Regions from separate parts of the Burkholderia sp. 10_S31 genome, predicted to be linked through region 4. Evidence: riboswitches for the same ligand, from Rfam matches in the RefSeq annotation. Region 4 holds a riboswitch; each other region holds the start of a gene.
What was found. Region 4 has a riboswitch for cobalamin ahead of cobG (precorrin-3B synthase). Riboswitches for the same ligand answer to the same signal wherever they lie in the genome.

Region 1 (4,347 bases), on a different contig from region 4:
GGGTTCCGCGACGTGGTGGCTGTGCCTGAGCGGCGCGACCGCCGTATTGCGCACGAAGATGTCGCTGACGTTCATGCACGGGCTGTCGCGCGTGTCGGCCGTCGTGATCGCGGTGTTTGGCGCGATCCAGTTGATCGCGGGTGTGCGAGGCGTCGTATGGTCCTGATGCGCACCGCAGCGCGATCGAACGCGCCCGCTCGCGCACGACGACGGCATCCGGCACCCGAAATCGTGTCCGCAGCGGCACCCGCGACCGCGGGCGCCGCTGCACCGACCGCCCCGGTCAGAACGTATAACTGACCTTGCCGAACGCGGTGCGGCCGAGCGTGTTGTAACCGTACGCGGTCATGTACTGGCGGTCGAACAGGTTCGACAGCGTCGCCGACACCGTCAGGTGCGCATTGATCTTGTACGACGCGCGCAGGTTGACGGTCAGGTACGACGGCAGATACGTCGTGTTGGCCGGGTCGTCGAATGTCGTGCCGCCGTAGCTCGCCGTTGCCCCCGTGCTCAGCGCGTGCAGGTGCAGTTCGTCCCAGGTGTGGTCGATATTCACGCTGACCGTCTGGCGCGGCCGGCGGTTGAGCCAGCTGTCGTTGGTTTCGTCCTGCGGATTCAGGATGCCGACGGCGATGCTCACCGGCGTCGAGCGGCCGATCGTGCCCTTGTACGACAGGTCGATGCCGCGGATATGCGAGCGGCCGATGTTCATCGGCGAGAACGTCGCGGGGTTGTACGCGATCAGGTTGTTGATGCGCGTGTCGTAGATCGCGGCGCTGAACGTGCCGTACGCGGTGTTCGCGTCGAGCGCGGCCTCGACCGAATCGCTGCGCTCCGGATTCAGGTTCGGATTGCCGTAACCGGGGTAGTACAGGTCGTTGAACGCCGGCAGGCGAAACGCATTGCCGTACGACACGCGCGCCGTGTACACCGGCGTGATCGCCCACGACAGCGCAGCGTTGCCGGTGTTCACGGCTTTCCCCGCGATGATCTCGTGACGGCCCGCGACGAACATCGTCACGCTGCCGAGCGTCGCCGATTGATGCAGCGAGAACGCGGAGTCATTGCGCGTCGGCACGCCTTCCGGCATGTCGACGGGCAGGAACGCCTGCTCGCGCGTGAAGTCGTACGCGACTTTCGTCTCGCCCGACAGCGGCAGGCCGAACAGGCGGAAGCCGTGTTCCTGATGCGTCAGCGACGTCGACGAGCTGATGCGCTGCGAGTTGATCTGGTCGGTCGAAATGGACGGGTCGCTCGCATACAGGAACTGGCGGTCGTTCGCATAACCGAACGACTGGTCGAACTGCGTGTCGGGCGTGATGTCGAGATGGAACGCGATGCCGGTCGTCAGCTGATGATCGAGCTGTCGGTTCGCAAAGCCGGCGTTGTCATAGGACAGGTCGGAGCGGTGATACAGCGCGAACGTCGAGATCGACCAGTTGTCGCGTGCGTAGCCGAGGCGTGCATCGAGGTCCTGCGCGTGATACGGATTGCGGCCGTCCTCGTGGTATGGCAACACGGGCCGCGTTGCGTCGATGCCGGCCGTGTTGTAGTCGTGCAGCCCGAGCGAGTAGGTGAGTCCGCCGAGTGCGGCGAGCGGCCCGGTGGAGGGCACGGTGCCCGACGTGCGCAACTGCGTGTCGAAGGTCTTGTTCGAGCCGCCGCCGAACGACACGGTCGTCTGGTTGGGTTGGCCGGCGGCGCGGCGCGTGAACAGCTGCACGACGCCGCCCATTGCGTTCGCACCGAACGACGCGGCGGCCGGCCCCGAAATCACCTCGACGCGCTCGAATGCTTCGGTCGGCAGGTCGGCCCACGGCGCGATGCCGGTGGTCGGCGAGCCGATCCGGATGCCGTCGATGAACACCGCGACCTGGCTGGCCGACGAGCCGCGGATGCTGACCGATGCCGACGCGCCGGGGCCGCCGGTCGTCGAGACGGTCACGCCCGGCAGTGTCGCGAGCGCCTGCGTGATGCTCGGATCGCTCGGCGACAGCCGGTCGAGGTCGGCGCGCGTGAGCACCTGCGTCGTCGCATAGCGCTGGTCGAACGACTCGGGCAGGTGCCGCGTGTCGGTCACGGTGATCGTCGGGAGGTCGGCGCCATTTGCAGGCTGGGACGGCTGCGCGGGTGCCGTGTCGCCAGCGGCGTGGGCGATCGGGGAGAGCAGCGCGGTGGCGGCGGACGTGGCGAGAAGGTGGCGAAGATTCATGATGCGGCGAGCGTGATCGTGTTGCAGGTACGGCGTACGCGCGGGAAGACGCCGCGCATGCCGGCGGCGCAGCGGCGCGACGCTTCCGGCGTGGAAGCGGAGGCGGAAAGATGGGACATCCGAAGGATCCTGAGGTCGGGCCGTCCATGCAACGGGGCGACCGCCAAAGGCGGTGCCTGGCGCGCCGGGACACCCCGCCCGGTGCGGCTGCTTGGACCTCGGGTCGATGGCAGGTCTCCTGGCTCGCGGGTCGTCATTCGCGCCGGCCTTCCCGGTTTCCCAGTGGCGTGGAGTGGCGCGGATTCGCCGCTTACAGTTGCGGGGGCAGCCGCAGATTCGAGGCGCTGCCTCTCCTGCGTTCCCTTTTGATCCCGTCTCCGGGAACCATCAGCGCGCAAGCGTAATGGCGAGCGCTCGGGCGCGTCAATTATCGAAGCACGCGGGGATGCGAAAAAACGTCATTGTTCGGCGAATTTTTTCTATTTCCTTTCGCTCAAGGCGCCCGAACCGCGCTTCATGTCTGATGAAACGGGATCTCGGCGGCGCCGCAATCGCGCCGGAATCGGCTCGGTGCGATGCCCGTCCATCGCACGAACGCCCGCCGAAACGCTTCCTCGCCACCGAATCCGAGATGCGCTGCAATCCGCGCGACCGGCCAGTCCGACTCGCGCAGGCAGCGCCGCGCGACGTCGGCGAGGCACTGCTCGCGCAACACGTGATAGCCGCTGCCTTCGGCGGCCAGCCGCCGCCGCAACGTCGCCTCGCTCACGCCCAGCCACGTCGCCAGCTCGGCGAGCGCCGGCAGCGCCTGCTCGCGCGCGAGCGCCGCATCGAGAAAGCCGCGTACTTGCTGCGCCCATGACACGACGGCCGGCGCCGCATCGATCAGACGAAACGGAAAATCGACGAGGAAGGCGGCAAGCTCACCCGGCTGGCGGATCACGCGGGCATCGAGCCGCGCCGCATCGAACGCGAATCCATAGGTCTTGCGACCGATGTCGACCGGCGCGTTGAACAGCCCGAGCAGCGGCATCGCGTCGTCGCGGCGCGGATGGCCGAGCCAGACTTCGTCCGGCCGCAGCGGCTGCCCGATCAGCCAGCCGAACAACTGCAGATAGCAGAACAGCCCGGTCAGATCGACGAGGCATGCGGCCCGGCTGCGCGTGCGGCGCAGCGAATCCATCCGGAACGTCGCACGAGCGTCGCGCACCGTGAGCGACAGCGTGCCGGCACGCGGCGTCAGCATCTCGCAGAACTCGGCCGCACAGCGGATCGCATCGGCGAGCGTCGCACAACTGAGCAGGCAGCGGCACATCAGATCGACTTCCTGCTTGCGCATCGGCGGATGGCCGTCGCCGCGCGCGACCTGCGCCTCGAGCCGCTCGATCGCGTCGCGGTACAGCGCGACGAAGCCGCCGGGCGTCGCTGCCGTCGCTGCCGTTGCGGTCGTTGCGTCCGGCGTCGCGCGCGGTTGCGCCTGCGGCGCACCGCTGCGCGCCAGTTCGTCGAGCAGGCGCACGCCGAGTCCCGGCAGCACGCGGCCGCGTGCCGGCATTGCGCGCTGTTTCATGTCTCTCCCGATCTGAGCGTTGCGACAGGGGTTGGTGAGCGGGCCGGTAGGGGTTCGCCGACCGTCGCCACGCAAGAATGCTATCCACACCGGTTGCTTCCGGCCTCGCCGGAACGGCGTAGGCGGCCGGTTTTGCTTCCCGCCACGAACCACCCGAGACGACCCGCGAATGATTCAGATCGTAGACGAAATCACCCTCGCGCCCGAGCGCATTTCCGACGTGCTGGCGCTGCTGCACGACCGCTATCTGCCGGGCCATGCGGCGCGTGGGCTCGTGGCGGCCGGCCGCTGGGTGTCACCGCCCGTCGCGGTGCCGGGGCAGCCGAGCACGCTGTGGCTGACGTGGCAGGTTGCCGACGCGCCGTCGTACTACCGGATGCGCGCGCTGACCGACGGCGACGTGGTCGCGTTCTGGATGGCCGTCGACGCGCTGTGCGACACGCGTCGCCGCCATGTGATGACGGACGCCGATGCGCCGCTGCCCGCGCTGACGGAGGTCGACCATGCGGCATGACACGGCCCAGATATACGTTTCGGCGATCGACGATGCCGGCGCATTCGAACG
Region 2 (4,347 bases), 1.1 Mb from region 4:
GTCGACGAGCAGCCAGCGTGGTGCTTCCTGCGTCGACTTCGGATCGTAATACGGGCTTTTTGGATCGAACTGGGTGGGATCGGGGTAGGGTGTCGACGAGACTTCGGCGAGGCCCGCGATGCCTGGCTCGGGGCAACTCGAGTGATAGAACAGCACACCGTCGCCGATCTTCATCGTGTCGCGCATGAAATTGCGCGCCTGATAGTTGCGCACGCCGGTCCAGGGCAGCGAGTGCTGCGGCGCGTGCGCGAGGTCGTCGATGCTTGCTTCGTCCGGTTCGGACTTCATCAGCCAGTATTGCATGGTCGTGATCGACGCAGAAAGAGGCTGCTACAAAAGGAAACGGCATCGGGACTCGCCCGATGCCGTTGGATAGGCCCCCGCCTTGGCCGCTAGGCCGGCATCCTGAACCTGGGGTTCAGAATTGGTCGCAGTTAGCAGCACATCGGGTACATCAGACAGAGTGACGCGCGCGCCCGTGCTACAAATTTCCGCAACCGTGCACATGGCATTGGTTCAAGGAATATATGACCTTGGCGAACCAGGCAGGGAAGCTGACTGAACTGTGTTTCGTTGCGCCAATTTGACCACCGTTGATCGCCGAGATCAAGGGGAATCGACGCATCGATCGAACGTTACTGCGTCTCGTGCTGTGCGAGCACCGCGCCGAGCTGTTCGTTCATCTGATGCATTGTACGACGGATTTCTTCCGCCGGAAATGCTTCACCGTGCCGCACGCTCGTTTGCAGCCGCAGCAATTCGGATGCGAGCGACAATGCCGCCATTACCGCGATGCGATCGGTGCCGCGCACCGAGCTGTTCGCGCGGATCTTCGACATTTCGGCGTCGACGCGCGCGACGGCCTCGAGCAGCGCCGCTTCGGTCTCGGCCGAACAGGCGAGCCGATAGGGCTGACCGAGAATCGAGACTTCGATCTGCTTGGTGCTCATGCATGTTCTCCGTGGCTGGCCGCGTCGTCGCTATCCGTGCGCGCCTGCGCATCCAGCAGGTCGAGCTGGTTGTCGGTTTGCTCCGCATTCTTCGTGCGCGGCAGCTTTTCGAGAATCGCGTTCAGTTTGACCTGGGCGTCGTCGATCTTCGCCGACAGCGTGTCGCGCTCGGCCGCGAGCGCATTGCGTTCGTCGCGCAGTTGCGCAAGTTCCGCGCGGACCGCGTCCGCTTCCGCGCGCATTTGCGCGACCTGCTCCTCGAGCGCGAGCCGTTCCGAGTGATAGCGCTTGTTCAGCGAGATCAGACGGCCAATATTTTGAGATAAAGTTTCGAGTTCGTTGAGCATCTGCTGCGTCCTCTAAAGACCCAGCATTTTAGCGCGGAATAACGCGCATTCCGACATCTGTAACGTTTCCAGTCGTAACACCCCGGCTTCTTGCCGCGAATACACGGCTCCGGCGTGTTCGCGGCGCGCGCCAGGCACGCGTTCGGCCGCTTTCTTGACGCTCGCGCGGCCGGCTCCTAAACTGGCGCCGCCTCGGTGCTCGCGCGTGCGTCGCGCGGTTAAACGGGAAGCAGGCCGCGCGCTCCGCCCGGAGATCGCCAACCTGCGCTGCCCCCGCAACGGTAAGCGGCCGCGTCGCGTGACGCAGGCCGGCTCGGGCGCGTTTCGCGTGCAGGTAGGTCGCACGCGGGCGCGGGCCACTGCGCGTGACACGCGCGGGAAGGCGAGCCGGTACGCCGCCAGCCCGGATACCGGCCGAGGCGAGGAGCCAGCACGGCTTCATGACGCGCGGCCTGCGGGGAAGCGGGGCGCGCAGTGCTTCACGGGACTTGTCTTCGATGCTGACCCCAATCGTCCGCACGGCATTCGGCGCACGCCGCGGCGTACCGCTTGCCGCCGTCGCGCAGGCCGCGGCGGACGCCGATTCGTCCGGGATCGGCGCCGACGCTCGTCGTCACCACGCCGATCGACCCGATGCGGCACCTTCCACTATATTGCGCAGAACGCCGGTCGCGCGAAGGTGCGGCCCGGCGGATCGCGGCCGTTGCATGCCGGTATGGCCGGCGTGCGGCGCAACAACCCGTTCGACAAGGATAACGAGCTTGCGTATGCCTACAACGCGCCGAAGCGCGACGCCCGTGCCGCGCTCGGTCGGCAACAGTGGTCAGCCGACCTGTCGCGCGTCATGCGCGATGCCGTACGCCGCATGAGCGCCGCGCGTGCCGCCGCGATCTGGGCCGTGCTTGCGGCCGTGGTCGCGCTGCTGTTCGTCGCGTCGCTGTCGATCGGCAGCGTGCCGATGTCGCCGTGGCAGGCGCTCGCGTCGCTCGTGCCGCACGGCGGCGACGCGCTGTTCGCCGACATCGTGCGCACGCTGCGGCTGCCGCGCGCGCTCGCGGGTTTCGCCTGCGGCGCGCTGCTCGCGCTCGCCGGTGCGCTGCTGCAGGTGCTGCTGCGCAATCCGCTCGCGGAGCCGTACGTGCTCGGCGTGTCGGGCGGCGCGGCGGGCTTCGCGCTCGTCGCGATGATCGCGGGCGCCGCGTGGTGGCTCGTCGATGCGTCCGCGTTCGCCGGCTCGCTCGCGTCGGTCGCGCTCGTGCTCGGGCTGGCTCGCCGCGAGCTGTGGCGCGGCGATTCGCGCGATGCGTCGCCGCGGCTGCTGCTCACCGGTGTCGTGATCGCGGCCGGGTGGGGCGCGCTCGTCACGCTGCTGCTGTCGCTCGCGCCCGATGCGCGGCTGCGCGGCATCATCTTCTGGCTGACGGGCGACCTGAACGGCGTGACGGCGCCCTGGTTCGCATGGGGTGCGCTGCTGGTGGCCGCCTGCGTCGCGCTGCCGGCCGCGCCGCAACTCAACGTGCTGCTGCGCGGCGACGCGACTGCACATGCGCTTGGCGTGCCGGTCGCGAGACTGCGCATGCGGATCTACCTCGTCGCGTCGCTGGCCGCCGCGGCCGCGGTGACGACGGCCGGCACGATCGGCTTCGTCGGCCTCGTCGTGCCGCACGCGCTGCGGCTCGCATTCGGCAACGACCAGCGCATGCTGCTGCCCGCCGCGATGCTCGCGGGCGGCGGCGGCGTGATGGCGGCGGACCTGCTCGCGCGCACCGCGATCGCACCCGCGCAATTGCCGGTCGGCGTGATGACTGCGTTGATCGGCGTGCCGGTGTTCCTGTGGATGTTGCTGAGGAGACCGATGCGATGACGCACACCGTATCGCACACCGGCGGCGACATGGCCTGCGCGGCGGTCGACCTGACGCTGAAGGCCGGCGCACGGACGCTGCTCGACGGCTTCACGCAAGGGTTCCGGCCCGGCGAGATCTGGTGCGTCGCGGGGCCGAACGGCGCAGGCAAGACGACGCTGCTCGCGACGCTCGCGGGCCTGCAGCAGCCGGCCGGCGGCCACGTCGAGATCGACGGCCGGCCGCTCGCCGCGTGGTCGCCCGAAGCGCTCGCGCGGCGCCGCGCGCTGATGCCGCAACAACTGCACGACGCGTTCAGCGCGACGGTATTCGACACGGTGCTGCTCAACCGCTTTCCGTATTTTGGCGGCTGGGGCTGGGGCTGGGAGCGTGACGAGGACCGTGCGGCCGCGCGCGCCGCGCTCGCGACGTTCGGGCTCGCCGAGCTCGCGTCGCGCGACGTGCTGTCGCTGTCGGGCGGCGAGCGGCAGCGCGTCGCACTGGCCGCGACCCTGTGCCAGGACGCGCCGCTGATGCTGCTCGACGAACCGCTCGCCCATCTCGACCTGCATCACCAGATCGATGGCCTGACCGCGCTGGGCGCGTGGCTCGACGCGGGCCCGCGCACGGTGCTGTTCTCGTGCCACGACCTGAATCTCGCGCGGCGTTTCGCGACGCACGCGCTGTTGCTCGACGGCCGCGGCCATGCGTGGGCGGGCCCCGTGCACGACGTGCTGACGCCGGCGCGCGCGAGCGACGCGTTCGGCTATCCGCTCGTGCTGATTCGCGAGAACGGCCGCGACGCGCTGCTGCCTGCGTGGCCCGAGCGGCGATGAACTCCCTTCTTTCGATGCGCGGCAGCGGCCGCGCCAACGAGGCAACCTTCCAATGACGAAACCGACCGACTTCCCGCCCGCGATCGCGCCGCTCGACGACACGCTGCGCAAGCGCCTGCAGCATGTGATCGATCACAAGACCAAGCCGCCGGGCAGTCTTGGCCAGCTCGAGGCGATCGCGCTGCAGATCGGCCTGATCCAGCATACCGAGCGGCCGCAGCTGCAGCGCCCCGTCACGATCGTGTTCGCCGGCGACCACGGGATCGCGGCCGAGGGCGTGAGCCCGTATCCGCAGTCGGTCACCGCGCAGATGGTCGCGAACTTCCTGGCCGGCGGCGCGGCGATCAATGCGTTCTCGGGTGTCGCGCAGA
Region 3 (4,347 bases), on a different contig from region 4:
GCGGCCGCCTGGTTCGCGACGGCGACGAACGTCTGCGATTCGGCCGGCGTGACCGCCTTGTTCAGTGCATACGCAGTCGGCACCGTGCCGATCAGGATCAGCATGATGAGGCCCATCCCCTTCTGCCCGTCGTTCGACCCGTGCGCAAACGACACGCCCGTGCACGTGAGGATCAGTAGGCAGCGGATCCAGAACGGCGGCGGCTGATCCTTCGGCGGCTCCTTGTACAGTTCCGGAATCCGCACGACGGCCTTCAGCAGGAGCAGCAGCAGCGACGCGCACAGGAAGCCGACGATCGGCGAGAACAGCAGCGACTTGCCGACGCCGAGCGCCTGGCCCCAGTCGACGCCGCTCGTGCCCGACGGCCCGTGCATCAGCTGGTTCATCAGCCCGACGCCGATGATCGACCCGATCAGCGTATGCGAGCTCGACGACGGCAACCCGAAATACCAGGTCGCCAGGTTCCAGACGATCGCGGCGATCAGCAGCGCGAACACCATCGCGAAACCCGAACCGCTGCCGACCTGCAGGATCAGCTCGACAGGCAGCAACTGCAGGATGCCGAATGCGACGGCGCCGCTAGAAACCATCACGCCGAGGAAGTTCCACATGCCTGACCAGATCACCGCGACGTTCGGCGTCAGCGAGTGGGTGTAGATCACGGTCGCGACCGCGTTCGCCGTGTCGTGGAAGCCATTGACGAATTCGAAGCCGAGCGCGATCACCAGCGCGGCACCGAGCATCAGGTACGGGAACAACGATCCTTCGCGGATGGGCGACAGATCGGCAATCAGATGGGTGGCGATATAGACTGCACCGATCGCAAGCACCAGCAGGAAGACGGCATAGCCGACCTGCCGGGTACGTTCGGTGGAGCCGGAATTGTGCGCGGCGGACGAAGCAGGCTGATTCATGACGGCATCTCGTAAGGGAACCGCAGCCAATCCTAGCTTTCGCTATCCGTCAGTTTGATGACAATCGGGAGGACGAACCGTTACCTTTCAGATATGTAAGAAAATGGCGCCGTCAATCTCCTTACGCATCGGTATCGTGCCGAACCTCGTCCGTGGCCACTGTCCAGCCATCTCGCGATGCGGTGAATACCGAGCACGACAGCGGCGCGACTTCGATGCGGATCGCAGCCTTTGCACCTATCCGACGCACGTGCGCGATGGCAGCCCGAACGATCGCCGCATGCGTGATCGCGACGATATCGCGATCGCGCGGCAGCGCGTTCAACCATGCGTCGACGCGGCGTGCGACGTTCTCGAACGATTCGCCGCCGTGCGGCGACGCGGACGGATCGTCGATCCAGGCGCCGAGCTCGTCGGGGATATCGCGCGCGAGGTCGTGCAGCCGCTTGCCGCGCCAGTTGGCGTAGTCGACATCGCGCAGCGCATCGTCGATGCCGGCGCGCAGCCCGAGCGCATCGGCGGTTTGCTGCGCACAGCGTGCGGGGCTGCACAGCACGATCGCGTCGCGGCTGCCGGCGAACCGCTCGCGTAGCGCGGCAGCATCGGCGAGCCCGCGGGCATCGAGCGCATCGTCAGCGGGAAACGCGCCGGCGCGCATCGCACGGGTCGACGCATGCGCGATCAGGCACAGCGAGGCAGGCTGGGTCATGTCGATGTCCGGAAGGTTTTGCATGGCCGCGCCCGTCGTGCACGGGCCTTCAACGCGCGAACGTTCGCGCGTACAATTCGCACGATACGAAAGGCGGAAGCCGGTGCAAGCCCGGCGCGGTCGCGCCACTGTAACCGGGGATCCTCGATCCCGGAAGCCAGACCTGCCTGCGTATTCCATCCAACATTTGTCGGGGCGCGATTCCCCTGAGGTGCATCCATGAGCGAAGCAGTGCTGAAGCCGGTCGTCGTGCCGGCGCCCATTCCCGTCCGCGAACTGTTGCCGTGGGCCATCTTCGTCGGCCTGATCCTGCTGCTCGCGCTGTATTTCGTCGGCGCGGAACAGGGCGCGACGTCGCTCGTACCGGGCATGTACGTGCACGAGTTCGTCCACGACGGTCGCCATCTGCTCGGCTTTCCCTGCCACTGACGCGGAGTACACGATGGTCGGAAAGCTGCTCATGCGCGGGATGCTCGCAGGCATCGCCGCGGGCCTCCTCACGTTCGGTTTCGCCAGAATCGTCGGCGAACCGCAGGTCGATCAGGCAATCTCCTTCGAAGAAAAGACCGACGCCGCCAAGGGCGAAGCGCCGGAGCCCGAACTGGTCAGCCGTCACACGCAGGCCGGCGTTGGCCTGCTGACCGGCGTCGTGACCTACGGCGCGGCATTCGGCGGACTGTTCTCGCTGGTCTTTGCGTATGCCTACGGACGAGGCAGCCGCCTCCCGGCGCGGCCGCTCGCCGCATGGCTCGCGCTGGCGGCGTTCGTCGCGCTCGTGATCGTGCCGAACCTCAAGTACCCGGCCAATCCGCCGTCGGTCGGCGACCCCGACACGATCGGCTATCGCACGGGGCTGTTCTTCCTGATGATCGCGATCTCGGTCGCGACGATGGTGTTCTCGGTCAGCGTGCGCCGCCATCTGCTGGCGAAACTCGGGCAGTGGAACGCGTCGATCGTCGCCGGGCTCGTGTTTGTCGCGATCATCGCGGCCGTGCAGATCGGGCTGCCGTCGGTCAGCGAGTTGCCGGCCGATTTCCCGGCGGCCTTGCTGTGGAAGTTCCGCGTCGCCGCGATCGGCATGCAGGCGCTCATGTGGACGACGATCGGCCTGCTGTTCGGTGCATGGGTCGAACGCGGTGAACGCACCGGCATGCGCGCCGCCTGACGCACGTTGCACCGGGGCGCGCCTAGCGCAGCATGCGCGGCGCGCTCCACGTCGATTCGCGCGCTAGCGCGACGAATGCGGCCAGATAGTCGATCGATGCATCCGCTTCGCGGATACCGAGAAAGATCTGCTTCGCGATGCCCTTCTTCCCCAGCCTGACCGGCACGACCGGCATCCGGTCCGCATATTCGTCGGCAAGCCATCTCGGCAGCGCGGCCACGCCGCGCCCGCTCGCGACCATCTGCAGCATGATGTCAGTCGTCTCGATCGACTTGTGGCGCCGCGGCACGATGCCGGCCGGCGTCAGGAACTGGTTGTAGATGTCGAGCCGGTCGGTCTCGACCGGGTAGGTGATCAGGACTTCGTCGGTCAGCTGCTCGGGCGTCACGTAGTCGGCGTTGGCGAACCGGTGCGCGTCCGCGACGACCAGCACCTGCTCGTAATCGAACACGGGATCGAAGCGCAGCCCCGGCTTGTTCAGCGGGTCGGGCGTCACGAGCACGTCGATGTCATGGCCGAACAGCGCGCCGATGCCGCCGAACTGGAAGCGCTGCTTCACGTCCACGTCGACGTCCGGCCAGCGCGACAGGTACGGCGACACGACCTTCAGCAGCCACTGGTAGCACGGATGGCACTCCATCCCGATGCGCAGCGTGCCGCGCTCGCCCTTTGCATACTGCTTCATCCGCTCCTCGGCGAGCTCGAACTGCGGCAGCAGCCGGTTCGCGAGCTTCAGCAGATATTGCCCGCCTTGCGTGAGCCGCAGCCCGCGTCCTTCCCGATCCCAGATCGGCGTGCCGAGCTGCTGCTCGATCTTCCGGACGGTATGGCTGAGCGCCGATTGCGTGAGATGCAGCGCATTGGCGGCTGCGGTCAGCGAGCCCTGGCGCTCGACTTCACGGATCACGACGAGATGGAATCGTTCCAGCATGGATATCGCTCAACCCAGAGATGCATGAACAAATTTAATGGATAAATGAAATAATGCCATTTTATTTCATGGGATGAAATCCCTATGATGACTGCCGGATCTTCAATTTTTCTCTGGACGGCAGCTTCATGGTTACGACACACAACCTCGGTTTCCCGCGCATCGGCGCGAAGCGCGAACTCAAGTTCGCTCTCGAACGCTACTGGAAGGGCGAATCGCCGCGCGACGAGCTGAGGGCACTCGGCGCCTCGCTCCGCCAGCGCCACTGGAACGACCAGCGCGAACTCGATCTCGCGCCGATCGGCGATTTCGCGTTCTACGACCAGGTGCTCGACATGAGCTTCACGCTCGGCAACCTGCCGAAGCGCGTGCAGGACTTCCACGGCGATCCGCTCGACAACTATTTCCGCGTCGCGCGCGGCCGTTCGGCGCAGTCGGCGGAAGAACATGCGGCATGCTGCGGCGGTGTCGCGGCCGGCGAAATGACGAAGTGGTTCGACACGAACTATCACTACATCGTGCCGGAACTCCATGCGGACACGAACTTTTCGCTCGATCCGTCGCGACTGCTGCAGCAATTGGCCGAGGCGAAGGCGCAAGGCATCAACGCGAAGCCGGTGATCCTCGG
Region 4 (4,347 bases):
TCGGCGATTTCGCGCGCGATCACGTTGACGCCCGTCAATCCGCCGAGCAGCGGCACGACGGCCGAGCCGTCTTCCGCGACCGCCAGCACAGGCGGCTCGACTCCCTTGTCGGCCAGTGCCGGCGCGACGCAACGGATCACGATGCCGGCCGCGCACAGCGCGACGATCGGCAGGCCGCGCGCGTAAAGCTCGCGCAGGTGTGTGCCGAGCTCGTCGAACGGCACGTCGGCCTCGACGCGCGACGCGAGCCCGTGCACGAGCGCCCCCGGATAACGCGCCTGGATGCGTCGCGCGGTTTCGAGCGCGCCCGCGCCGAGAATCACGATCGCGGGCGGAGTCGTCATCCTTGCCATTTTTCCCCCGGTACGACGAGCAGCGAGAAATACGGCGATGCCATCGGGTCGACCTCGTCGAGCGGCACGATGCGCTGGGTCGCCATCGTCGCGCGCTCGACGTACAGCGCGCGCTTCGCGAGCCCGAGTGCGTCGAGCACGCGCCGCACCTTGTCGAAGTTGCGGCCGAGCTTCATCACGACGGCCGCGTCGGCCTGTGCGAGCCGCGCGCGCAGTTCGTCCTCAGGCAGCACGCCGGACAGCACCGACAGGCTCTGGTTGCGATAGACGAGCGGCTGGCCGAGCACGGCCGTGCCGCCGAGCATCGCGCACACGCCCGGGATCACTTCGGTGTCGTAGCGCGGCGCGAGGCGATCGTGCAGGTACATGTACGACCCGTAGAAGAACGGATCGCCTTCGCAGATCACCGCGACGTCGCGCCCGGCGTCGAGATGCGCCGCGACGATCTCGGCGGCCGTGTCGTAGAAGTCGGCGATCACCGTCTCGTAGCAGAGCGGCGGCGGCAGCGTCTCGGTCGTCACCGGATAGACGAGCGGCAGCTGCGTCTGCGCTTCGAGCAGGTGCGCTTCGACGATCCCGTACGCATTGCCTTTCTTGCCTTTCGCGACGAAATACGCGACCACCGGCGCGGCCTGCAGCACGCGCAGCGCCTTGATCGTCATCAGCTCAGGGTCGCCGGGGCCGACGCCGACCCCGAACAGGCGTCCGCGCGGGGCCGTCATTCGGCCTCCGTCGCGAGTGCGTTGACCGCGGCGGCGGCCATCGCGCTGCCGCCGCGTCGGCCGAGCAGCGCGACGTACGGCACGCCGCGGCTGTCCGCGTCGAGCATCGCCTTCGATTCGGCCGCACCGATGAAGCCGACCGGAAAGCCGAGGATCAGCGCGGGGCGCGGCGCACCGGCGTCGATCATGTCGAGCAGGTGGAACAGCGCGGTCGGCGCATTGCCGATCACGACGACGCTGCCGGCCAGGTGCGGGCGCCACAGTTCGAGCGCGGCGGCCGAGCGCGTGTTGCCGAGATGCCGCGCGAGGTCGGGCACGGCCGGTTCGCCGAGCGTGCAGATCACGCGATTGCCGGCCGGCAGCCGCGCGCGCGTGATGCCTTCGGCGACCATCTTCGCGTCGCAGAGAATCGGCGCGCCGGCCGCGAGCGCGGTGCGGCCCGCCGTGCCGGCGCCGGCCGAAAAGCGCAGGTCGTAGACGACATCGACCATCCCGCACGCGTGGATCACGCGCACCGCGAGTTTCTCGAGATCGGGCGGAACCTGCGACAGGTCGGCCTCGGCGCGGATCGTCGCGAACGACTGGCGGTAGATTTCCTGCCCGTCGCGAATATAGTCAAGCATCGGTGGTGTCCTGGCTGTGCCGCGCGCCCGTCAGTCGGGCCGCGGCCTGGTCAATCGTCAGATGGCGCGCGAGCGGGGCGCCGAGGCCCGCGGCGGCGTCGCGCCGGTAAAGGTCGTAGCGTGCGGGCGCGACCGCGACGAGCGTGTGCGTCGCGGGGTGCGGCAGCGCGCAGTGGCGCTCGCAGCCGGTCAGGTGCACGTCGACCGGATGGCCGACGCGCGCGGCCAGCGCGAGCGCATCGTGTTTCGTATCGGCGCGCGACTTCGCGCAGCCCGCGCTGCCGGTGCAGGCAACCAGCGCCGCCAGCGGGTCGGATGCCGTGCATACCAGGCCGAGCGACGCGAGCGCATCGAGCACGGCCGGCGCGCGCTCATGCCGTATGCCATGCACGAACACGCCTTGCCACGGGGTCATCGACAGCGTGCCGTCGCCTTCGGCTTCGGTCAGTGCCGCGAGTCGCTCCAGTTGCGTCGCGTCGAGCCGGCCGAGCACGCACTGCGCGCCGACGCTGCAGTACGCCGCGTCGAGCGACGGCCGCGCGCCGAAACGCAACGCGGCATCCGCCGGCTTGCGCCGCCAGCCGGCCAGTGCCGGATCGGCCTCGAGCGGGAAGGGTACGTAGTGCTGCGCGCGCGCGCGCAACGCGCGTTCGCCGCCGGTCGCGAGCCATGCGCGCATCCGCGTGACGTCGGCCGGCGCAAGATCGAGGAACGCGAGCAGCAACGCACGCACGAGCGCGACGGCCTGGTCCGGCGCCACGTCGAACGACGCGGGCGAATCGTCGGACGAGACCGGCGGACAGCCGGCCAGGCCCGCGGCGATGCGGACCGCGCCGTCGCCGCGGCGCCGCGCGGCGAGCCAGATGTCGTGCGGATGATCGAGCGCCGCGACCGATTCGCCGCCGTCGAGCTGGATCGAGAATTTCGGCGACAGCTCGCCGCGGCGCGGCGCGTGCGTCAGCATGTCGAGCAACGGAAGCGCGAGTGCGCGGCTGTCGAGCAGCGCGGCGGGATCGAGCCCGGCGAGCGGGCTGAGCATCACATTGCGGACGTCGTCGCTCGCGGCGAGCGCGGCCGTATCGGCGGTGGCGTCCGCAGTTGCATCGACGGGTGGGCCGAGACCCGCGTCGAGCAACGCACGCGTCAGCGCGTCGGCCGCGCCGTCGCGAATGCCGCGCAGCTGGAGATTCGCGCGATTGGTTGCGTCGATCGTGCCGGAGCCGTACACGCGCGCGGCGGCGGCGATCGCGCGCGCCTGGCGGGCCTCGAGCCGGCCGCCCGGCAGCTTGATCCGGCACAGTCCGCCGTCGGCGGCCGCGACGACGCGCACGAGCCCCGGGCAAGCCGACGGGCGCACGACGGGTGACGCAGGAATCGAAACGGGGGCGGAACTCACGGGATACCGGGACAGTGTCGCGCCGCGGCCAACGCATCGGTACACCCCGCCCGACGCCGACTGGCACGCACGCACTTTCAGGCCGGCAGGTCTCCTGGCTGACAGGTCGGCGCCGGCTCCCGGCCTTCCCGGTGAAACCAGTGGCATGAGGGGGAGATCGGCTCGCTGTCTACAGTTGCGGGGGCAGCCACAGCGGCGCGAGGCGCGCCCTGTGTTCCCTCTTCGGCCCCGAAGGGCACCGGCGAACGAACGGCCGTAGGATACCCGATTTCACGGTCGCTTCGCGACCGCCGGGCGCGTGCCGCGATCGCAGCGAAACGCGGCCCGGCGCCGGCGGGTCAGCAGATGAAACGCGCGGTGGAACACGGTACCATGCCGACTTTCGCAACGCGGACGGCCGCGCCGGCGCCTTCTCGGCCGCCGTGCGGCGACTCGATGAAATCGGACGATGGGGAAGGGTGCATGACGGCGTGGCTGACGGTAGTGGGCATCGGCGACGACGGCTACGCGGGGCTCGGACGCAGCGCGCGGCGCGCGCTGCTCGAGGCGACGCGGGTCGTCGGCGCGAAGCGGCACCTCGACATGCTGCCCGCGCGGCTGCCGGCCGCACGCGAAGCGTGGCCGTCGCCGTTCGACCTGTCGGGCCTGCTCGCGCGGCGCGGCACGCCCGTCTGCGTGCTCGCCAGCGGCGACCCGATGCTGTTCGGCGTGGGCGCCACGCTCGCGCGCGAACTCTCCCCCGACGAATGGCGCGTGCTACCCGCCCCGTCGTCGCTGTCGCTGGCGGCCGCGCGGCTCGGCTGGCCACTGCAGGACGTCGGCGCGGTGTCGCTCGTCGGCCGGCCGCTCGCGACGCTCGCGCGCCACCTGCTGCCGGGCCGGCGCCTGTTCGTGCTGAGCGCCGACGGCCGCACGCCGGCCACGGTGGCCGCCGAACTCGCCGCGCGCGGCTTCGGTCCCACGCGCATCAGCGTGTTCGAGCATCTCGGCGGCCCGCTCGAGCGGCGTCTCGACGGCCTCGCGCAAGACTGGCACATCGCCGAAACCGCCGCGCTCAATCTCGTCGCGCTCGACTGCCGGGCCGGCCCCGATGCGCCGCGCCGCGCGCTCACGCCCGGCCTGCCCGACGACGCGTATCGCCACGACGGCCAGCTCACCAAGCGCGACATGCGCGCGCTGACGCTCGGGCGCCTCGCGCCCGCGCCCGGCGAACTGCTGTGGGACGTCGGCGCGGGCAGCGGCTCGATCGGCAT

Region 1: another riboswitch for cobalamin. It lies ahead of AC1Z3W_RS08990 (TonB-dependent receptor domain-containing protein); the one in region 4 lies ahead of cobG (precorrin-3B synthase).
Region 2: another riboswitch for cobalamin. It lies ahead of AC1Z3W_RS32550 (FecCD family ABC transporter permease); the one in region 4 lies ahead of cobG (precorrin-3B synthase).
Region 3: another riboswitch for cobalamin. It lies ahead of AC1Z3W_RS14665 (CbtB domain-containing protein); the one in region 4 lies ahead of cobG (precorrin-3B synthase).

Annotation. Positions count from the first base shown of each region.
Region 1 is NZ_JBXOWK010000001.1:1,995,084-1,999,430, forward strand. Features, by position in the region: gene AC1Z3W_RS08985 (LysE/ArgO family amino acid transporter) at 1-166, shown strand, start outside; gene AC1Z3W_RS08990 (TonB-dependent receptor domain-containing protein) at 284-2,212, opposite strand; cobalamin riboswitch at 2,424-2,616, opposite strand; gene AC1Z3W_RS08995 (helix-turn-helix domain-containing protein) at 2,727-3,782, opposite strand; gene AC1Z3W_RS09000 (hypothetical protein) at 3,952-4,296, shown strand; gene AC1Z3W_RS09005 (Dabb family protein) at 4,286-4,347, shown strand, end outside.
Region 2 is NZ_JBXOWK010000003.1:2,671,028-2,675,374, reverse strand. Features, by position in the region: gene AC1Z3W_RS32570 (EVE domain-containing protein) at 1-303, opposite strand, end outside; RNA gene ssrS (6S RNA) at 374-555, opposite strand; gene AC1Z3W_RS32560 (cell division protein ZapA) at 636-950, opposite strand; gene AC1Z3W_RS32555 (hypothetical protein) at 947-1,297, opposite strand; cobalamin riboswitch at 1,474-1,730, shown strand; gene AC1Z3W_RS32550 (FecCD family ABC transporter permease) at 2,163-3,161, shown strand; gene AC1Z3W_RS32545 (ABC transporter ATP-binding protein) at 3,158-3,976, shown strand; gene cobT (nicotinate-nucleotide--dimethylbenzimidazole phosphoribosyltransferase) at 4,029-4,347, shown strand, end outside.
Region 3 is NZ_JBXOWK010000001.1:3,270,696-3,275,042, reverse strand. Features, by position in the region: gene AC1Z3W_RS14675 (inorganic phosphate transporter) at 1-914, opposite strand, end outside; gene AC1Z3W_RS14670 (histidine phosphatase family protein) at 1,036-1,623, opposite strand; cobalamin riboswitch at 1,668-1,803, shown strand; gene AC1Z3W_RS14665 (CbtB domain-containing protein) at 1,843-2,052, shown strand; gene AC1Z3W_RS14660 (CbtA family protein) at 2,066-2,788, shown strand; gene AC1Z3W_RS14655 (LysR family transcriptional regulator) at 2,811-3,719, opposite strand; gene metE (5-methyltetrahydropteroyltriglutamate--homocysteine S-methyltransferase) at 3,848-4,347, shown strand, end outside.
Region 4 is NZ_JBXOWK010000003.1:1,577,405-1,581,751, forward strand. Features, by position in the region: gene cobJ (precorrin-3B C(17)-methyltransferase) at 1-344, opposite strand, end outside; gene AC1Z3W_RS27350 (precorrin-2 C(20)-methyltransferase) at 341-1,075, opposite strand; gene AC1Z3W_RS27355 (precorrin-8X methylmutase) at 1,072-1,698, opposite strand; gene cobG (precorrin-3B synthase) at 1,691-3,055, opposite strand; cobalamin riboswitch at 3,162-3,352, opposite strand; gene AC1Z3W_RS27365 (bifunctional cobalt-precorrin-7 (C(5))-methyltransferase/cobalt-precorrin-6B (C(15))-methyltransferase) at 3,557-4,347, shown strand, end outside.